Regions from separate parts of the Paenarthrobacter sp. TA1.8 genome, predicted to be linked through region 1. Evidence: riboswitches for the same ligand, from Rfam matches in the RefSeq annotation. Region 1 holds a riboswitch; each other region holds the start of a gene.
What was found. A riboswitch is a leader RNA that binds a small molecule or an ion and turns the genes downstream of it on or off. The one in region 1 is predicted to bind cyclic di-AMP.

Region 1 (4,752 bases):
AGGAGAAACCGGGAAATTTCTCCTCCCAAGGCCAACTATTCTCGTTCAGCAGTACCGAATCAAGACGACATCGGGCTATGTGCATAACGGTCCGGGCTCGGTTCCCGGGCTCCCACATTGCGCTTCGGACGAACACACAAAACGCACGGTCGCGGAGGCTATCCATGGCCGAAAAAGTTCGGTAGTGTTCGAGTCACCGAATGGCCGGCAAACGTGTTTCACACCACATACTCCGGCCATTTATTTGCGGCCGCTTGGGGAACTCGGACGCGATCCCACGCGATGCCGTAAGGCACACACGTCAAGGAGGAACCAAGCAGTGTCACTCACGCCTGATTCCGGCACGGAGCGCACCACCACCGTGGTCATCGGAGCCGGCCTGTCCGGCTTGGCAGTTGCCAGCGAGCTCAGCCGCTATGGCGTGGGCTCAATCGTCGTAGACGGGTTTGGTGCACTGTCCACCGCAGGGCCTTCTGTCCACACAGGCATGCTTCAACGCACCGAGGTGGCCGATCCTGCAGCCATGCAGGAGCGCAACGAAATCCTCCGACACCTGCGGAACTACGCCGCCAACCACCAACTGGACGTTCGCAACACCACCCGCGCCGTCCGCCTTGATTTCCTGGGGTCAGACCCCTCCCGGCAGATCGGGTACGGATTGGCGGCCAGCATGACCACGGCCGGTCTCAGAACAGGCCTCCACGTATCCGGCCCCCTCGAATCCACTCCACGCCAGTGGGCAGTCCACACAGCCAACGGCGTCCTCTTGGCAGACCACGTAGTAGTCACACGCTGCGCCCAAAGCCAGTTGCGGCGCATGCTCGCCGAACTTGGGATAGCCGTTGGCCAGAACTTCGCGGCCGCCATGCGGGCGGTAGGGATGCACCTGGTGGGCGTTGGGGACCTCATCACCCCGTCTCCCAAGGAAGTGCTGCGGCAAGCCAAGGCAGTGGGCCAAGCCATCTCCTCAAAGGTTGCCCTGCCCGCAGGTCCGGGCATCGCCCTCGCCTAGGGGCACCTCATCTAGGGGCTCTACGCCTATGGGCCCACACGGGCCCCGCCGCCCACGCGGCTATCGACCCGCCGTCGAACGTTCCGCGCTGAACAATCTCTCCCCGCTGAACATTAACAAACAGAACTTAACGCCAAAGGCCGGTGCCTCCAAAGACAATAGTCTTTGAAGGCACCGGCCTTTGAACTGAAGCGTGAGGCTTTATGCGCCAGCGCGTACGTAGGTCAGGGGACCCGTTGCGGTCAACCAGCTGATCGGGTGGATACCCGTCTGGTTGCCGTTGATGCCACCGCTGATTGCCTGGCCGTTGCCGATGTAGATAGCAACGTGGCCGGACTGGACGATCATGTCACCGGGCTGGGGATCGCTAACGACCTTGCCGTAGTTCATGAACTGCATGGGACCGAGGTCGCCTACCGGGATGCCAGCGGAGCCGAGAGCCTTCTCGACCATGGCGGTGCAGTCCTGGAAGACGCCGATCTGTGCGTAAGCCGAGGCAACCATGGCTGCGTTGACGCCGCCAACGGCGGGAGCAGCAGCTACAGGAGCAGGGGCAGCCGGTGCGGCAGCCACAGGAGCAGCAACCGCAGCCTGGGCGGCGACGGGAGCTGTTGCAGCAGCAGTGGTGACGGCTGCCTTCTGGACCACAGGGGCCTCAACAACGGGAGCCGGCTTTTCGATGACCGGAGCTGCTACGGAAGCAACGGCCGGACGCTCGAAGTTGACGGTAGCCGTCGCCAGGGCGGTTACAACCTTGGTGGGTGCCTCGGAAACGGTCTCAGCGACCGTTGCGGGGCTGGAGTCGCGCTGAACCGGTGCCTCAGCTGCGTGAGCAGCAATGGAGCCGGTCAAAACGAGGCCCGAGGCTGCTGCGATAACAGCTGCCTGGCGGCCAGCGCCGGAAGCGTTGCTGGCTACTGCCTTCGAGATGGAGATGAACGGATTAGGACGTACGCTGTCCGCCTTACGACGGCCGCGAAGAATGCGTGAAGACATGAAAGAGCCTCTCCCGATGCCTGCGAGGTTAGCTGTCGGATTCGGATGGGAGTCACCCGGCCACTATCCCCCGCTGTTCAGCGGAAGCTTCGTGACTTCACCCCAAGGCACGCTCGAAAGCGGCCTAAATTGGGTTCCCCGTCTCTGCCGTAGGTTTGTCTGCGAACGGATTCCGGACTGCGGCAGAGCTAGGCAATCAGGCCGGAAGTGCCCGCTACGTGGAACAGGCACAGGTACTACCGTACGCGATGATTCCTCCGAAGTCACATTTAAGTAACGGGAAGTGGGCTTCTGGCGTGTCGCAGTGTCCGTTTCGAGATATTCGCAGGTACGTAGAAAACCGCGTTATTCCGCGGAAGTATCGCCATCAGGGCTGTTGGAAGCTGCAAGTTTCTTCCGTGCGGTAACAGCAAGGTAAATAACGAGACCCACAGCAACAACAGCCAGCCCGACAATGCTCCAAGGGAAAGGTTGGGAGGCGTCAGCGGCAGGCTCGCTGCTGCCCGTTCCCGGCGCTGCGGTACCCGCCGTCGGTACTGCGGCTGACGGCGCCGACACCGACGGCGAAGCACCAACCGGGCCAGTCGCCGTCGTCGTGCTTCCCGCGGCGGCCGTGAACGTGAAGGTGCCCTCAATGGGGTGGGAATCCGAGCTGACTACACGCCATACCACGGTGTATTCACCAGCTGGAGCGCCCTCGCGAAGCTTTTGGACAGCCTGGCTGTCAATGATTTCGACCGGACCGTCCGTCCAGTTCTCACCGCCGGACGTCACGGTGACGCCGGAACCAATCGCGAGCGGGCGGTTGTTGAACGTGATGGAGACCGACGCCGGGACTTCCGCCACGCTGGCACCGTTGGCTGGCGCGGTTGACTCGGCGACGTCGTGCGCGGTCGCCGGAGCCGCGGAAAACAGCAAGGCGGACGCGAAAGCAAGGGCAGCGACGACGGCGGCCAGAAGCGGTCGGATGGTACGCATGGGGCGGTTTCTCCTAGTGTTGGCTTCCTTACAGACTAGGCGAATCGTTCAAAGGGCCCACACCGGACAACATAGGATTTGAGAGCAAACTCCCCTCGATCCCCGGAGACCTTCATGCTCAAACAAGGTTCTGCAATCGACCGCTACTTCAAAATCTCCGAACGTGGATCCACGTATTCGCGGGAAATCCGTGGCGGCTTCGCGACCTTCTTCGCCATGAGCTACATCGTGGTGCTGAACCCGCTGATCCTCTCCGGACCCGACTCGAGTGGCGCGTCGCTGGGCTTCACGGCCGTGGCAGCCACCACGGCGTTCGTTGCCGGCATCCTGACCATCCTCATGGGTGCGTGGGCCAAACATCCGTTTGCCGTGGCCACAGGCTTGGGCGTCAACGCCTTCGTGGCAGTCACGGTGGCTTCCCATCCCGGATTGACCTGGCCTGACATGATGGGGCTCGTGGTGCTGTCCGGCATCACCATGCTCATCCTGGTGCTGACCGGTTTCCGGACAGCCGTGTTCAAGGCGGTTCCGGAGGCCCTGAAGACGGCAATTGTTGTGGGCATCGGCCTCTTCATCGCACTCATTGGCCTGGTCAACGCCGGTTTCGTCCGCCGCATCCCTGATGCCGCCGGCACCACCGTTCCGTTGGGCCTGGGCGTGGACGGAAAGCTCATGGGCTGGCCGACACTCGTTTTCGCGGTGGGCTTGATCCTGACCATCGCCCTGGTGGTCCGAAAGGTCCGGGGCGCCATCCTGATCGGCATCGTGGTCTCCACTGCGCTGGCCGCCATCCTCGAATTTACGCTCCACATCGGCCCAAGCTTCGACGGAACCAACGTCAACCCCCGCGGCTGGTCATTGGTGGCCCCCACTCTCACCGAATGGGGCGCCCCGGATCTGTCCCTCATCGGCAAGGCCAACCCTTTCGGTGCTTTTGAACACCTCGGCTTCATCGCGGCGGCTTTGCTGGCATTCGTGATCCTCCTGAGCATCTTCTTCGACGCCATGGGCACCATGGTCGGGCTGGCCAACGAGGCCGGAACCGTGGACAAAGACGGCAACATCCCCAATGTTGACCGCGTCCTTCAGGTTGATGCCCTCGGTGCAATCGTGGGCGGCGGAGCTTCCGTTTCCTCCAACCAGATTTTCGTCGAGTCCGGCGCCGGCATTGGAGAAGGTGCCCGAACCGGTCTCGCCTCGATCGTCACCGGTGTCCTCTTCCTGGTGGCCATGTTCTTCACGCCGCTCATCAACCTGGTGCCGTTCGAGGCCGTGGCTCCTGCCCTGGTGGTTGTGGGCTTCATGATGGTCTCCCAGGTGGGCAAGATCGATTGGCAGGACTGGGGCGTCGGAATCCCCGCGTTCCTGACCATCGCCCTCATGCCGTTCACCTATTCAATTGCCAACGGCCTCGGCGCCGGCTTCATCTCCTACGTCCTGATCCGCACGTTCCAGGGCCGCGCCCGCGAAGTCCACCCCTTGATGTGGGCTGTGGCAGCCGCGTTCCTGCTGTTCTTCGGCATCGGAACTGTGGAGGAGTTGTTGGGCGTCAAGTAGGTCCTCGCCGAGATGGCATTTGATGACGGTGTTTGGCGCGAACATTGGCATTAAATGCCATCTCGCGGCGTCTACGGGGAGCCTGAGTCCGGGGTTTCAGACACTCCCGCGACGGAATGGCTGGTTTTGGGTTCCCATGTCCGGTGTGCTTGAAGCATGGAAACCAGCCTCTTCACCGTAGATGTCGCGCCTGCCCCCTGGACGGGTCG
Region 2 (4,752 bases), 710 kb from region 1:
ACCAGGCCAAATGCAGCCACGTCCCAGAACGCCGTGGAGCCGCCAACGCCGAGGACAACCTCGTAGCCTTCAGGTGCGCGGAAGAACTGGCTGAGTCCTTCGCGGACCGAACCCACAAGGTTCTTGACCGGAGCCTGGCGGTGGGAGGTGCCGAGGATGGTGGTCGATGCGGCAGACAACGCTTCGATCTGTTCCGGGCGAACCTTGGACGGTCCAGCGCCGAAGCGTCCATCCTTGGGCAGCAGATCGGCGGGAATGGTGATGCTGTTGTCGCTCACGTAGGGCTCCAATGGGTGTCGGCTAGAGATGGGAGGTGGCATGGGGCATCAACTGCCCCTTCGACACCCTAATTCTGCCTGACACGGCCCGGGCGCAGGAACCTGCAGCCGTCATAGTCCGCCACGTGGAATGCAAATGAACCGGATGCGACCGGAATTATCCAGAGTAATTCCAAATAAGCTAGGCTGGTGGTTGGCGTTCATGGGGCGGCGGTGCACACCGTCCGCCCTTGCTGGGGACGCGGTACGGTGGAGATTACGCAAGGAACTGCGTTCGAGGAGAGCTGAGCTGGATGACGGATCTGATCGATACCACTGAGATGTATCTTCGGACCATTTTGGAGCTTGAAGAAGAGAACATAGTGGCTCTCCGGGCCCGCATTGCCGAGCGATTGCGCCACTCCGGACCCACGGTTTCCCAGACCATCGGACGCATGGAGCGCGACGGCCTGGTGATTGTGTCCAACGACCGCCACCTGGAGCTCACTGAAGTGGGCCGGAAACGCGCCACAGAGGTCATGCGCAAGCACCGCCTTGCGGAGCGCCTGTTGGCCGACGTTATTGGCTTGGACTGGGCCTACGTACACGATGAAGCGTGTCGCTGGGAGCATGTCATGAGTGAGCGCGTGGAGCGCCGGCTTTACGAGCTCCTGGAGCATCCCACAGAGTCTCCCTATGGCAACCCCATCCCGGGGCTTGAGGCGCTTGGTGGCCTCGCCAGCCAGCCCTTCCCCCGGCTGGATGTCAATCTGCTGCAGGCCATGGACGGCTACGCCACTGATTCCCGCGTTGTGGTCAGCCGCCTTGCGGAGCCCATCCAAGTCGAGCCGGAACTTCTCACCCAGTTGGATGAGGGCGGAATCCGTCCAGGCGCAACAGTGTCGCTGGAGCGCGTCGGTGAGTACATCTCGGTCCGCGTCCCGGGTATCGAGGGCGCCTTGGAGCTACCTCCTGAAGTTGCTGCGCACGTCTTCGTCTCCCTCAGCTGACCGGCACCGGGCCAGCACAGTGTCAAACCTCACTTTTGCGCCTTCGGCGCGCGTGTGACCTGCGGTTTTTCAAAATTGATGATAAGGGCCTCCTTCGCTTGCCCCGCTCCTGTTGATAACGAATTTATTACCAAGAGCCTTAATCCCCTATAGTTATCTACTAGCGCTGATACCAAAGCGTTACCTGATCCGGAGCCGAGCTCTGCCAGCGGATCAGGTGTGCCACCCACCACTGGCAGAGGCGGGGGAACCACAAGCGGCTGTCTAAAGAAGCAGCCTTGGGGTGAAGTCCGCAGCAGAAGTGCCCACGTATGCAAGTCCCTCTTGGGATACCTGTGTGCCGTGAGCGCCTCGTGCGGACCGGGTCTTTGTACTCTCTGACCCGAATCCGACAGCTAACTTCGCAGGCTTTTGAGAGAGGAACAGAGTTTGACATCGCAGAACGTCAGGGGTCGCCGCCGCGCGTCCGGCCCCGCTGCTGAGCTGCGGCCAGCCACCGTCGTAACGGAGATCCGGCCTCGCGACACCGAGCGTCAGGTGCGCCGCCGTAAGAGCCCGCTGCGCCAGGTTGCCGACTTCGCCGCTGCCAGCGGCGTCGGGCAGAAGGCCGGTGTTGCGCTTGCCGCCACCGGACTTGCCCTGACTGTCGGTCTGCCGGCCACGAGTCCCGTCATGGCCACTTCGGAATCAGGCCAGACTGAGTCTGCCCTCGCCGTCGCCGCCCCCGCTGGCAGCCAGCCCGAGGTTTCCGCCGCCGCGTCAGCCAAGATCGACTTCAGCCGCGCCGCCGTCGCCACTTCTGCCGACCCCGATGGGAAGCTGAAGCAGCTGCTCAGCGCGCAGTCGACTGAGAGCATCCAGCGGGCCTCGTCCGTTGGCAGCATGGCCAGCCCCCTGGACACGCTCACTACGGCATCCCCTTTTGGTTACCGCATCAGCCCCCTCACGGGTGGCGCAGGTGACTTCCACCGTGGCCAGGACTTCGTTGCCCAGTGCGGCACGGCTGTGCATGCAGCGGCCACCGGCAAGGTTACGTTCGCCGGATGGCACGAGTACGGCGGAGGCAACCGCGTTGTCGTTGACCACGGCAATGGCCTCGAGACCACGTACAACCACCTGTCGTCCTTCACCGTCCAGGTAGGCCAGACCGTAAACCGCGGCGACACCGTCGCCCTGAGCGGCACCACGGGCGCTTCCACCGGCTGCCACCTCCACTTCGAGGTCCAGGTCAACGGTGAAGTTGTAGACCCCATGGGTTGGCTCTAAGCCATTTGATGGTTGCCTCTCGCATTAGCGGGACGCCCCGTGACCTGAATGTGACATTCGCTTTCAAGTGTTGTAGCGTACAGAGCGCATCGGCTTTTTAGGGGGCCGGTGCACTTGAGTGGATTGCCTAGCTCTGCCACCGCTCAAGGTCCGTTCGCATAAATCGTCTGGCAGGGGCGGGGGAACCACTTCTGGCCTTCGAAAGAAGGCCTTGGGGTTAAGTCGCAAAAGCTTCCTTGGAAGCAGCGCGGCCGGATGACTCCCATCCGAATCCGACAGCTCACCTCGCAGGCATTGGGAGAGGCTACCTACGTGTCATCACGCACTACCCCTGCGCGCCATCGCGCCCAAACGGTTCGCACGAACCCGTTGAACACTCTTTCCAAGGCTGTTTCCTCCAACGCAGGTACCGTGGGCCGCCAGGCCGCCGTCCTTGCAGCAGCCTCAGGCCTCGTCCTCACCGTCGGCTTGCCGGCACAAGCAACAGACACCGACGTTTCCAAGTCGGAGGCCTCCAGCACCCAACAGCTGGTTGCTACCGCGGTGATTACCGCAGAACCGACAGCCACTGTCTCCTTCGAGAGCCCCACCGTGGTCACCCTGGAAGCCCCCAAGGTAGTACAGCGCGCAGCGCAGGTTACCGAGCGCGCGGCGGCCACCAGCGAAGAAACAGCGGAAGCAGTTACAGCGAAGTCTTCCGAGGCCAAGGATTCGGCCTCCAGTGCAGCTGCCTCCGGTCTCGCCGCCATTGCCTACACCGGCATCGGCTCTCCCTACGTTTGGGGCGGAACCACACCCAACGGTTGGGATTGCTCCGGCTTCACCCAGTGGGTCTACGCACAGGCCGGAATCAGCATCCCCCGCGTCAACGCCTGGACGGCCATGACGCCCACCAGCACTCCTGCTCCCGGCGACCTCGTCATGCAGAACGGCGGAGCCCACGTAGGCATCTACGTCGGCAACGGCATGATGATCAGCGCTTTGAACCCCGGCCAGGGAACGCTGCTGCACTCCGTAGCGTCCACCGGCACCTCCTCGTTCTACACCCTCCGCTAGAAAAATCCGGTTCGGGGTCGGCCGGCATTCCCCACATGCTGGCCAACCCACTACCCGCGTGCACCCCAACTGCATGCGGATACGAAAAGAGAAAATCATGACCAGTGCAAACAAGGTTGCACGGCACCGCGCTGAGGCCCCCAAGACCAGCTCGCTTGCCGTCATCGCCAAGGCCGTCAGCAACAACGCCGGTGGCGTTGGCCGCCAGGCGGCAGTTATTGCCGCAGCTTCAGGCCTGGTCCTGACCAGTGGCATCGCAGCCAACGCTGCCGATACCAACGTGGATCGCGAATCGACGTCCACGTCCACTCTTGACGTGCAGTCGGTAGTCCAGGCCACCATCGCCGCGGACTCCACTGTGGCCATCTCCTACGAGCGCCCCGTGGTCACAACGGTGGAAGCCCCGGCTCCCGTGGTAGTCGAGGAAGCTCCGGCCAAGGTTGAAGCCAAGGTCGAGAGCAACGAGGCAACCGCGGTTACCGCCAACGCAGCTCCGGCAGCCAACGCAACCGTTGCCGTCAGCAACGCGACCCCCGCTCCGGCAGCTCCCGCCGCATCCAGCGGCCTCGGTGCCGCTATCGCTGCTGCAGCTTACGCCCAGCTCGGCGTCACCCAGGACTGCACCATGCTTGTGACCAACTCCCTGGCCGCCGTGGGTATCAACTTCCACGACTGGCCCGCTGGCTACCTCTCCCTTGGCCGCACCGTGAGTGCAGCTGAAGCCCAGCCCGGCGACCTCGCCTACTACGCCAACGGCGGTTTGGCCGGACAGGCCCACATCGCTGTATACGTCGGCAACGGCCAAGCAGTTCACGGTGGATGGAACGGATCCACCACGGCACTGTTCAGCGCCAACGTGGGCTCCGGCCCGGTCTTCATCCGCGTCAACGGCTGATCCACATCGCGTAAGAGCACCCCGCTGGCTTTGGCCGGCGGGGTGTTCTGCTTTAACCCTTGCCGGCTCGTGGGATGCCAGTAGTAGTGGGCGTGCGGCCACCACCCACTTTGGTTCTGAAAGCCGCCCGACTCGCCGCAAATCACGTGTGTCGGGGCGGTTATGCCCCTCAAAGTAGGTGGTGGCGGCACACCAAGTGGCCCTTTGATTTTCCGCCACATCCTTTAACCGCGCATGAACTTTTGCCGACACTGCACGCGAAACGACG
Region 3 (4,752 bases), 710 kb from region 1:
CGCCACGGCCGTGCGACCCGTCGTAGTTCCTGCCAACGACGAACTCGGCATGCTGGGCCGCGTCTGCGTGCCACTTTTGGTCCGCGGTTTCCGCGTGGGGTACTTGTGGGTGCAGCTGGACCTTGAAGAACAGAGTGCGACGGCGATACTCGCCGAACTGCCCGGCGTGCGGGACGAGCTGGACCTGTTGGCGGGCTTGCTCCTTGATTCCAATACGGCCGAATCGGAGTTCCGGCGAAGGCGTGAGCAGGAGTTTCTGTCAGCCTGCGGCGGCGAATCGAACGCGGTGGCCGCCGTCGCGGGTTGGAAGGAAATCCAAGGGCGCGGTCCGTGGCAGTTGGTCACCATACTCGACCCGGATGGTGCGAGGTCCGACGTCGATCCTATTGCCGCTACCCTGACGCATCGATCAGCGGCGCTGCAGTCCACTATCGGCGTCAACGCCGCCTTGTTCAGCGCCGGAACGGAGACGCATTCGGTGGTCCTGTTCCGCGAGTCGGGCGGCCGGGCAGACCATGCCCAGGTGCTGGTGCATTATCAACTGGAGCTTGCGAAGCGCGCTGGCCGCAAGGTGGAAAGGGTGATCCTGGGCATCAGTGAACCCTTCCAAGTCATCCGGCAGCTATCGGGCGCTTACCGTCAGTCGAAGGTTGCTGCGCAGGCGGCCGCCGTGGATCTCCCGCTAGGTGAGCTCGTGGACAGCCGGACCGTTGGTGTCTATCAACTTTTCGATCGTCTGGTGGCACCCGGCGGCTGGGATGACACAGGATCGGTGCATTTTGAGGCCCTTGAGGACCAGGACAAAAACGGCGAACTCCTGCCTGTCCTGGAACTGCTCTATGACAATGACGGCTCGGTGCAGGACGTCGCCGCCAAACTTCACCTCCACCGGAGCAGCATCTATAACCGGCTCGGCCGGATCCGCCAACTCATCGGTGCTGATCCGTTGAGTGGCGCGATCCGGCTCGAGTTACATGCGGCCCTGAAGGCGCGGCGCTGGGCCGGGCGGCCGCGGATCTGAGCCTACGAGCGCCGCAAACGCTGGCAGCTCCAACGTCCCATCCGGCGACGGAAAGCGGCAGTCCGGCTGCTGCTGCAGTACCGGCTATGCCACCCCGCGTGAGTGGAGGTACGGGGCAGGCGGGTGCTCAACCGAGGACCTTCTGGGCTGCGTCCAGGATGTCTTGAAGCGCAGATTCGCTGGGCTGGGGGGCCGAGGCGGCCTGCGGCTTGCTCGGCCGGGGCTTAGAGGTCGAGGTTGCAGTTTCCGTTGGTGTGGGCGTCGGCGTCGGTGTTGGTGTGACCGTCGGGGTCGGTGAGGTTGTGGGCGTCGGAGTAGTGGGCGGTGTGGTGACCGTGTCCGACGGCACCTCGCTCGGCGCGGGAGCTGGCTGGGTGGGGGCTGGGCTTGTCACCCCAGGGACGGCCGGGACTGAGGAGGGGACAGTCGATGGAACCCAAACCGGGTTGGCAAGGGACACCTTCGGGGTCGGAGCCGGCGACGACGACCCGGCCGCGGGTGCCTCGGCTAATGTCGCGGGCTGGCCGGCTTCCGAGGACGCTGTGGCAAGTGACGAGGCTGCTGGCGACGACGCTGATGGTGCGGAAGCCGTGGAATACGAGGCACTGGGCGCAGGGGCCGCGGAGCCCGAATTCCTGTCGGCACCGCTGGCTTCATGCGTAGGAGTTTCCTGGCCGAAGAACGGAAGCTCAAGGGCTTGCCCCAAGGTCCCGGCCGTCAGCACTAGTCCAAGCGCACCTGCAACCACGGCCATGCGCTGGCTCATGTGCTTGACCGACGCTGCTTTCCGAAGGGCGGCGTGGGGTTCGCGGCCGAAGGAGGAGGTGGACCCCAGGCTGGGCCTGGCCGCAGAGGGTGCGTCAGAGGGTGCGGCAGCCTGCCGGCGAACATCCTTGCGGCTTGCCAGTGCTGCCGACGCCGTTGCCGCGGCAGCAAGCTGCGCCGGAGACTTACCCCGAGGTGACTCGGTTTGCAGGGACTCGGTGCGGGGCGAGTCGTTGCTCGGTGACCCGGCGGCTTCGGGGGTGCTCGCGGATTCTTCGCGGGCAGGCACTACTGGAATGGCCGTCGTGGCAGGTTCCGGCGTTGAAGCCTGAACCACTGGAATTGCTGCGGTTGCGGGCTCCTGGGCGCTCAGCTCCTGAGGATCCGGCTCCACGCCAGCAGGGGGTGCGCTGGCCGGGGTCACAATAGGGATCGCCGCGGTAGGGGGTCCCGGTGTGGTCGACCTCCGAGCCGCTGGCTGCACCGTAGGTATCGCGGCAGTCATGGGTTCCGCCTGCTCGGACGGTTCGGGCGACGGCTGTGGGGCCGAGGCCTCAGGGGAAATCACGGCAAGGGCTGCACGCTCCCGCTCGGCTGCACGAATTTCCGCACGAGTGGCAGGCGCCACCGTGGTGGGCATGGCCGCAGTGGCGGGTTCCGGCGTCGTGCCTGTGTTAACCGTGCCTGTTACAGCAGCGTCAGTGTTAGTCGCGCCAGTGTCATCTGGGTTTCCGGTGGGGAATCCGCTGGGTTGGGCCCGACGGCGTCCGGTTGGCTTGGTGCGCTCGCCTTCAGTGTTGGCGCGGCGCGGCTGATCCATGGTTGGGGACATGGTGGTTGCCTCTCAACGCCTTCGAGGTTAGCTGTCGGGTTCGGACGAGGCCGTCCGGCCGCCTAAGCGGCTTCACCCCGAGGACTTGGATACCAAGCCCGGGAACTGTGGGTCCCCCGCCTCTGCCGCGGGTCTGGCGGATCCCGGATTGCGGCAGAGCTCGGCGTCAATCCGGAAGCGGCCCAGCGGAGATACGGGTCGCCCTACGACGGTACATGAGCCGGAAAGTAAAGTCACATTAATGTAACGGGCGGTAGGCCTGCCCAACCGAGGGGTTTCTATGACTTAGGCTTCGGTGCCGGTGCGGGAGCCGGCAACTCATGCTGGATCTTCTGGATCTGCACGGCTTGATGAGTTTCCGGGCGGAAGACTTCGTCCACGACTCCAAGGATCCCGCCGGTGGCTCCACGCCGGACTTTGCCCTGGCTGCTCCGGCGCGATGACCAGGACCAAACGCCGGCCAGCAGGGCCGGGAATCCGAGCACTGCCGCCAACACGAGCAAGATATCCATGGCCTAACACTAGCTTCGTGGTGCACCGACAGGTAGACATTGTCTATGGACCTGCCTGTGATGCCACCCGTCTCGCCCATGCTCGCCAAATCCGTTCCGACCATCCCCGATGTTGGGCACTACGAACCCAAATGGGACGGATTCCGGACCATCGTCTTCAAGGATGGTGACGAGATCATCCTGGGCAGCCGCAACGAGAAGCCAATGACCCGCTACTTCCCCGAAGTGGTGGAGGCTCTCAGGAAGAACCTGCCGGACAAGTGCGTCATCGACGGCGAGATCGTCCTGATCGAGGGCAAGAGGCTCGAATTCGAGGTACTCCAGCAAAGGATCCATCCCGCCGACAGCCGCGTGAGGATGCTCGCCGAGAAGACTCCGGCTTCCATGATTGCGTTCGACATCCTGGCGCTGGGCGACGAGAACCTCATGGACAAGCCGTTCTCCGAGCGCCGCGCCATCCTGGAGCGTGCGCTCGCCAAGGCCGAGCCGCCTGTCCATGTGACCCCGGCAGTGACGGATCTCGAGCGGGCGCAGGAATGGTTCGTGCAGTTGGAAGGCGCGGGACTGGACGGGGTGCTCTCCAAGCCGTTGACCGGGGCCTATCAACCCAACAAGCGCGTGATGTTCAAAACCAAACACGAGCGCACGGCGGATTGTGTGGTGGCCGGTTTCCGCTGGCACAAGACCGCGAAGGTTGTTGGCTCGATGCTGCTGGGCCTCCACGATGACACTGGCCGCCTGCATCACGTGGGAGTGGTGGCATCGTTCCCCATGGCCCGGAGGGAGGCCCTGGTGGCCGAGCTTGAGCCGTATCAAGTCGAACTCAGCGAGCACCCCTGGGGTGAGTGGGCCAACCAGGACGAAGCGGCCGGGGGTTCACGCATGCCCGGCGCCCAGAGTCGGTGGAGCGGGGGCAAGGATTTCTCGTTCGTGCCCCTGCGCCCCGAACTCGTGATCGAAGTGAAGTACGACTACATGGAAGGCGGCAGGTTCCGGCACACCACGCAGTTCCGTAGGTGGCGGCCGGACAGGACCCCCGTGAGCTGCACGTACTCGCAACTGGAGGAGCCCGCTGAATACGATCTCGGGGAGATCCTGCAGCTGCCGCACAGCTAGGACGTTGCCAACCCGCTGCTATGTCGCTGGGTACCAACGGAGCCGCGGGTTGGCGACTGTGTTACTCCTCGTGGCCTTGATCGCTGCTCATGCTGCCCTCGGCCGGCGGGGTTTCTCCCGGAGGGACTCCGCCGCCAGGCTCCAAGCCGGTGACGTTGCCGTCGAGGGGGTCGGGGTTGGCGGATGCGGCGGGATCCTCGTCCTCATCCTGGCGCATGTCGGGATCCTCGTGGATGCTGTCGGCATCGGACGTAGTGTCAAGCGGCCCTGTGGCGCCGGTGGCGCCGAAGCCCTGGGTTTCCTCATTCGAGTCTTTGTCGGTCACGATCAGCCCTTTCGTAAGCAAACTTACTAATGTGCTTGCTCCGCCAGCCTAACCGCGACCAGCTAAGCCAACAAGGTGAGCCGACAAACCGAGCCCGTTACCAACCCAACACGGGACGCTCAACTCGTGCGCCGGCGTCGTGCGTCAGGGGTCAACGGTGAGGCGTCGTGGCGGTGACAAA
Region 4 (4,752 bases), 460 kb from region 1:
TGTGGGATTACGACTTCGGCGGCCAGGCCAACATCGTGGAGCTCTACATCTCTTATCTGCGCAAGAAGATCGAAGCCGGCCATCCCCCGATGATCCATACCATCCGGGGTGCCGGCTACGTCATCAAGCCTGCGGACTAGCCCTTGGGCACCCTCTCGCGAATGGCCAGGAAGTCCGGAGTGTCGGCCGGACAGACTCAGCTCAGCTGGCTCAATCCCTCCACCTGGCACCTGCGTACACGCTTGGTCCTGGTGGCCATGGCACTGTTGATCGCCATTTGCGCTGCTGTGGGGGTGGTCAGCTACGCGTCCATGGACATGGTCTTCAACAGGCAGCTCGACAGGCAGTTGGAGCAGGCGTCCAGCCGCGCGAATGACTTCGGCAGGCCGCCGTCGAACTTTCCGTCATCCCCCGGCAGGCCTGATCCTTTGGAGGCGCGCGGGCAGGCGGCTGGCACGCTCAACGCGAGGATCGACGGCTCCACCGTGCGAAGCTCGGGTTTGATCGACGCCCAAGGTCACCGCGTCTCGCTCTCAGCAGACGACGAGCAGGTCCTGGTGTCGCTCCCCACGGACAACCAACCCGTGGACCGATCGCTGTCCAACGGCGATTACCGGCTAGTGGCAGTCGAAACCACTTATGGCGACGTGATTGTGACGGGCCTGCCTCTGGAGGACAAGCAGAGCGCCGAAGCCTCGCTGGTGTGGACCATGGTGCTGGTCTCGCTGGCTGGGCTGGTGGTGATCGGGCTCGTGGGAACGGTCATCATCCGCCGGACCATGCGTCCGCTTGAGCAGCTCTCCGAGGTGGCCACGAAGGTTTCGCGCCTGCCTCTCGACGCCGGTGAGGTGGCACTTGCGGTGCGCGTACCGCCGTCGGCATCCCACCCTGGAACGGAAGTGGGCAGCGTCGGCTATGCCTTGAACCAGATGCTGAACAACGTTTCGAGCGCGCTGGAAGCTCGGCAGGAAAGCGAAACCAAGGTTCGCCAGTTCGTGGCCGATGCCTCGCACGAACTGCGGACTCCCCTGACCGCCATCCGGGGCTACACCGAGCTACTAAGGATGACGGAGCACTTCACCGAGGATGGTCGGAAGTCGCTGGCACGTGTCCAAAGCCAGTCCGAACGCATGACCACACTGGTGGAGGACCTTCTCCTGCTCGCTCGGCTGGATGAGGGCCAGCCCGTGAAATTTGAGGACGTGGACCTGACACAGCTCGTGATCGAAACGGTTAGTGACGAGAAAGTCATGGCACCGGACCACATCTGGCAGCTCCAGCTCCCCGATGAGCCCATCACTGTGCGCGGCGATGCCACCCAACTTCACCAGGTGCTGGCCAATTTGTTGTCCAATGCCCGCAAACACACGGATCCCGGCACCACTGTGGTCACAGGCGTCATGCTCTCCGCCGACGGCAGTGCCGTGGTGACAGTGACGGATAACGGTCCCGGAATTCCAGAAGACTTCCAAGGCCGGATCTTCTCCCGGTTTGCCCGCGCTGATGCCGCAAGATCGGGCTCTGAGGGCACCTCCGGACTCGGCTTGTCCATTGTGGAAGCCATCGTTTCAGCGCATGGCGGTAGCGTGGAAGTGACCTCGCAGCCGGGTCGCACGGAATTCACCCTCCGAATCCCTGCCGTGAGCATCGAAGACCTATAACGAATCGGGCAAGGCGACTCACCGGGCGTCGTGATCTCTGTTACCTAAATGTGACTTCTGTGGAATCCTCCTGTACCGTCGAAAGGGTGGGTCGTCCCTAGCAGGCCCACATCCGGGATGCGCCGAGCTCTGCCACTTCCCGGAGTCCGTTCTTTCTCCGAGGCAGAGACGGGGGACCCAGAGTCTCCGGGCCCAGGCCTTTTTGGCCGGCCCTTGGGGTGAAGCCGCAGCATGATGCGCGGCCGGATGACCTCATCCGAACCCGACAGCTAACTCCGCAGGCGCTGAGAGGTAATCACATGTCTGAATTTAACGATCAGACGCGCCCTTCCGCGCGTCACCGCGACGAACACAACGCACCGCTCACCAAGTCGCAGTCCGTCCTCAAGAACGCAGCCCGCCAGGGTAAGTCCGGCCACCGCATGTCCGTCGTAGCCGGTGTCGTGGCAGCTGCACTGGGCGTTGCATCGCTCGGAACCGCCGCCAACGCCGCACTGACCCTCCCCGAGGCCAGCCGCGTAGCCGGAACCCAATCCAGTGCGCAGGTCAACACCAACAAGTCGGCCGAGATCTCCGCTTCCCTGGATGCTGCCGCCGAAAAGGGTGCAGCCGACAGGGCCGCCGCGGATAAGGCAGCTGCTGACAAGGCTGCCGCCGAGAAGGCTGCCGCTGACCAGGCCGCCGCCGAAAAGGCTGCCGCAGACCAGGCTGCCGCCCAGGCCGCAGCTGAGAAGGCTGCTGCTGACGCTGCTGCCAAGCAAGCCGCCGACGCCGCTGCTGCCGCCGCCGCCGCGGAAGCCGCAGCTGCTGCTGCCGCCCCCAAGGCCGTGGACGACCCCGCTGCTGCCAAGGCGTACGCACTGAGCATCCTTGGCAACTACGGCTGGGGCCCGGGCGAAATGACTGCCCTGAACACGCTGTGGGAGAAGGAATCGAACTGGAAGACCACGGCGATGAACGCTTCCAGCGGCGCCTACGGCATCGTCCAGTCCCTGCCTGCTTCCAAGATGGCTACCGTTGGTCCTGACTGGGAAACCAACTACCAGACCCAGATCAAGTGGGGCCTGAACTACATCAAGGAGCGCTACGGATCCCCGTCCGCCGCTCTGGGCTTCCACTTGGCCAACAACTGGTACTAAGCCAGACTGCTTGATTGCCGCGCCCGTTGCTGCCGTTCGCACCAGTACCCACTGGAGCGGATGGCGGGAACGGGCGCGGCTTTTTCCGTTTCACAGGTGCGTACCGAAAAACGCTATGCCTCCGGTTCGGCCTCCACCGCACCCCGCACGGCTGCGATGGACGCGGCGACATCCCCGGCGTCCGTAGTCCAATTGCTCACCGAAATCCGTAAGATCTCGCGGCCACGCCACGACGAACCGGACATCCAGACCGCGCCCTCTGCCATGAGCCGCTGGGTGATCCGGTGCGTACGGTCATCGCTTCCGAAACTCACCGAGACCTGCGTGAACACGACGTCGTTGAGCACCTCCACGCCAGGGATCGAGGACAGTCCGTCAGCCAAAGCACGGGCATTTGCTGCCAGGCGCTCAACCATGGAAATCACGCCATCCCGGCCGAGCTGCCTGAGTGCGGCCCAGACCGGAATGCCCCGGGCGCGGCGGGACATCTCCGGAACTTTCTCGAAAGGATCCCCAGGCCCGGCATCAGTGGCAATGAGGTAACTCGTGTGAACGCTGAAGGCACGCCTCAGGGCTTCCGGGCGTGCCACTATTGCCAGGCCACAGTCGTAAGGGACATTCAGGGTCTTGTGGGCATCCGTTGCCCACGAATCTGCGTCTTCCACACCCGCCAGCCGGCCTCGCAGCTTCGGGCTCACAGCGGCCCACAAACCAAAGGCACCATCAACGTGCACCCACGCGCCGCGATCGTGTGCCACAGCTATGGCTTCCTCCATGGGATCAAATGCCCCGGAGTGGAGGTTGCCGGCTTGCAGGCAGACCAACGATGGCCCCGGTTGCTGATCCATTGCATCAGCAAGGGCGTCGGGGAAGATCCGGCCCTCGTCGTCGGCGTCTACCGGAACACAGGCGCCCAAACCGAGGTATCGCAACGCCAGATCCACTGCGGCATGCCGTTCCCGGCCGGCAAAGGTTGTGATGCGCGGTGCGCCGCTGAGGCCGAGCGCTTCGAGGTCCCATCCGGCCTCGTCCATCAGGTATTGGCGGCCCGCTGCCAACCCCACGAAGTTAGCGGTTGTGGCACCCGTGGTGAATCCGACGTCGGCAGTCGCGGGCAGGTGCAGGAGGTCCAAAAGCCAGGCGGCGGCCGATTCCTCGATGGCAGCGGCGGCGGGAGTGGCGAATCGGAGCCCGGTGTTTTGGTCCCAGGCAGAGACGAGCCAATCGGCAGCCATGGCGGCAGGCAAAGTTCCGCCCATGACCCACCCGAAAAACCGTCCGGACTGGATTGCCATCAAGCCGGGCTCAGCCAGCGCGGCGAGCTCGTCCACTACCTCCGCGGCATCGGTTGCTCCGTCGGGGAGACGCGGCAGGATGCTCTTGGCCACCTGGTCGGCGTCGGATGAAGGGCGGACAGAACGGGTGGGAACCGACGCAAGCCACTCACCGGCGTGGACCATGGCCCGCTCCAATGCAGCACCGTACGCCTCCGGCATCGCAGACATGGGCACAGCCTACGCCCGGTTCACCGCTTGGAACAGACCGCGCAGAAAGGGCTAAAGGGTCAGCGTCAGGAGGTGACCGCCGTCGTCGTCCTTCACTGCGGTGACGGTGACCGCCGAGTAGTCCGGGATCCGCCACATGCCCGGCTCCAGCTCCGCATTGTGCCTGGCAGCGGCCTTGCCCACCACAACGGTCCGCATCCCCGCCGCACGCGCGGCGGCGATACCGGCAGGGGCGTCTTCGAAAACCACGACGTCGGCCGGGTCGGCTCCCAGGAGCGCCGCCGCCTTCAGGTACCCCTCAGGGTGCGGCTTACCGCGGGTGACGGACTCAGCAGTGACCGTGGTGGACGGCATGGCGAGCCCGGCCGCCTGCATGCGGATATCGGCAAGGATCCGGTCTGCGGAGGTGACCAACGCGATGGCGTCATCGGGCAGCCGCGCCAGCAG

Region 2: it holds a riboswitch for cyclic di-AMP, as region 1 does, so the genes downstream of both, ACNAOT_RS05415 (C40 family peptidase) here and ACNAOT_RS02095 (NlpC/P60 family protein) in region 1, are expected to answer to the same signal.
Region 3: it holds a riboswitch for cyclic di-AMP, as region 1 does, so the genes downstream of both, ACNAOT_RS21400 (hypothetical protein) here and ACNAOT_RS02095 (NlpC/P60 family protein) in region 1, are expected to answer to the same signal.
Region 4: it holds a riboswitch for cyclic di-AMP, as region 1 does, so the genes downstream of both, ACNAOT_RS04295 (hypothetical protein) here and ACNAOT_RS02095 (NlpC/P60 family protein) in region 1, are expected to answer to the same signal.

Annotation. Positions count from the first base shown of each region.
Region 1 is NZ_CP184287.1:399,881-404,632, reverse strand. It holds gene ACNAOT_RS02100 (FAD-binding protein) at 320-1,012, shown strand; gene ACNAOT_RS02095 (NlpC/P60 family protein) at 1,214-2,008, opposite strand; cyclic di-AMP (ydaO/yuaA leader) riboswitch at 2,012-2,203, opposite strand; gene ACNAOT_RS02090 (copper resistance CopC family protein) at 2,354-2,986, opposite strand; gene ACNAOT_RS02085 (NCS2 family permease) at 3,101-4,543, shown strand; gene hutG (formimidoylglutamase) at 4,700-4,752, shown strand, end outside.
Region 2 is NZ_CP184287.1:1,113,514-1,118,265, forward strand. It holds gene serC (phosphoserine transaminase) at 1-278, opposite strand, end outside; gene ACNAOT_RS05405 (metal-dependent transcriptional regulator) at 572-1,267, shown strand; cyclic di-AMP (ydaO/yuaA leader) riboswitch at 1,451-1,692, shown strand; gene ACNAOT_RS05410 (M23 family metallopeptidase) at 1,697-2,533, shown strand; cyclic di-AMP (ydaO/yuaA leader) riboswitch at 2,672-2,841, shown strand; gene ACNAOT_RS05415 (C40 family peptidase) at 2,846-3,589, shown strand; gene ACNAOT_RS05420 (NlpC/P60 family protein) at 3,687-4,484, shown strand.
Region 3 is NZ_CP184287.1:4,596,009-4,600,760, reverse strand. It holds gene ACNAOT_RS21405 (PucR family transcriptional regulator) at 1-1,021, shown strand, start outside; gene ACNAOT_RS21400 (hypothetical protein) at 1,149-2,618, opposite strand; cyclic di-AMP (ydaO/yuaA leader) riboswitch at 2,621-2,767, opposite strand; gene ACNAOT_RS21395 (hypothetical protein) at 2,897-3,130, opposite strand; gene ACNAOT_RS21390 (ATP-dependent DNA ligase) at 3,176-4,246, shown strand; gene ACNAOT_RS21385 (DUF6480 family protein) at 4,308-4,571, opposite strand; gene ACNAOT_RS21380 (alpha/beta fold hydrolase) at 4,723-4,752, opposite strand, start outside.
Region 4 is NZ_CP184287.1:860,920-865,671, reverse strand. It holds gene ACNAOT_RS04305 (response regulator transcription factor) at 1-140, shown strand, start outside; gene ACNAOT_RS04300 (HAMP domain-containing sensor histidine kinase) at 162-1,661, shown strand; cyclic di-AMP (ydaO/yuaA leader) riboswitch at 1,772-1,959, shown strand; gene ACNAOT_RS04295 (hypothetical protein) at 1,961-2,800, shown strand; gene ACNAOT_RS04290 (pyridoxal phosphate-dependent decarboxylase family protein) at 2,914-4,305, opposite strand; gene ACNAOT_RS04285 (HAD-IA family hydrolase) at 4,357-4,752, opposite strand, start outside.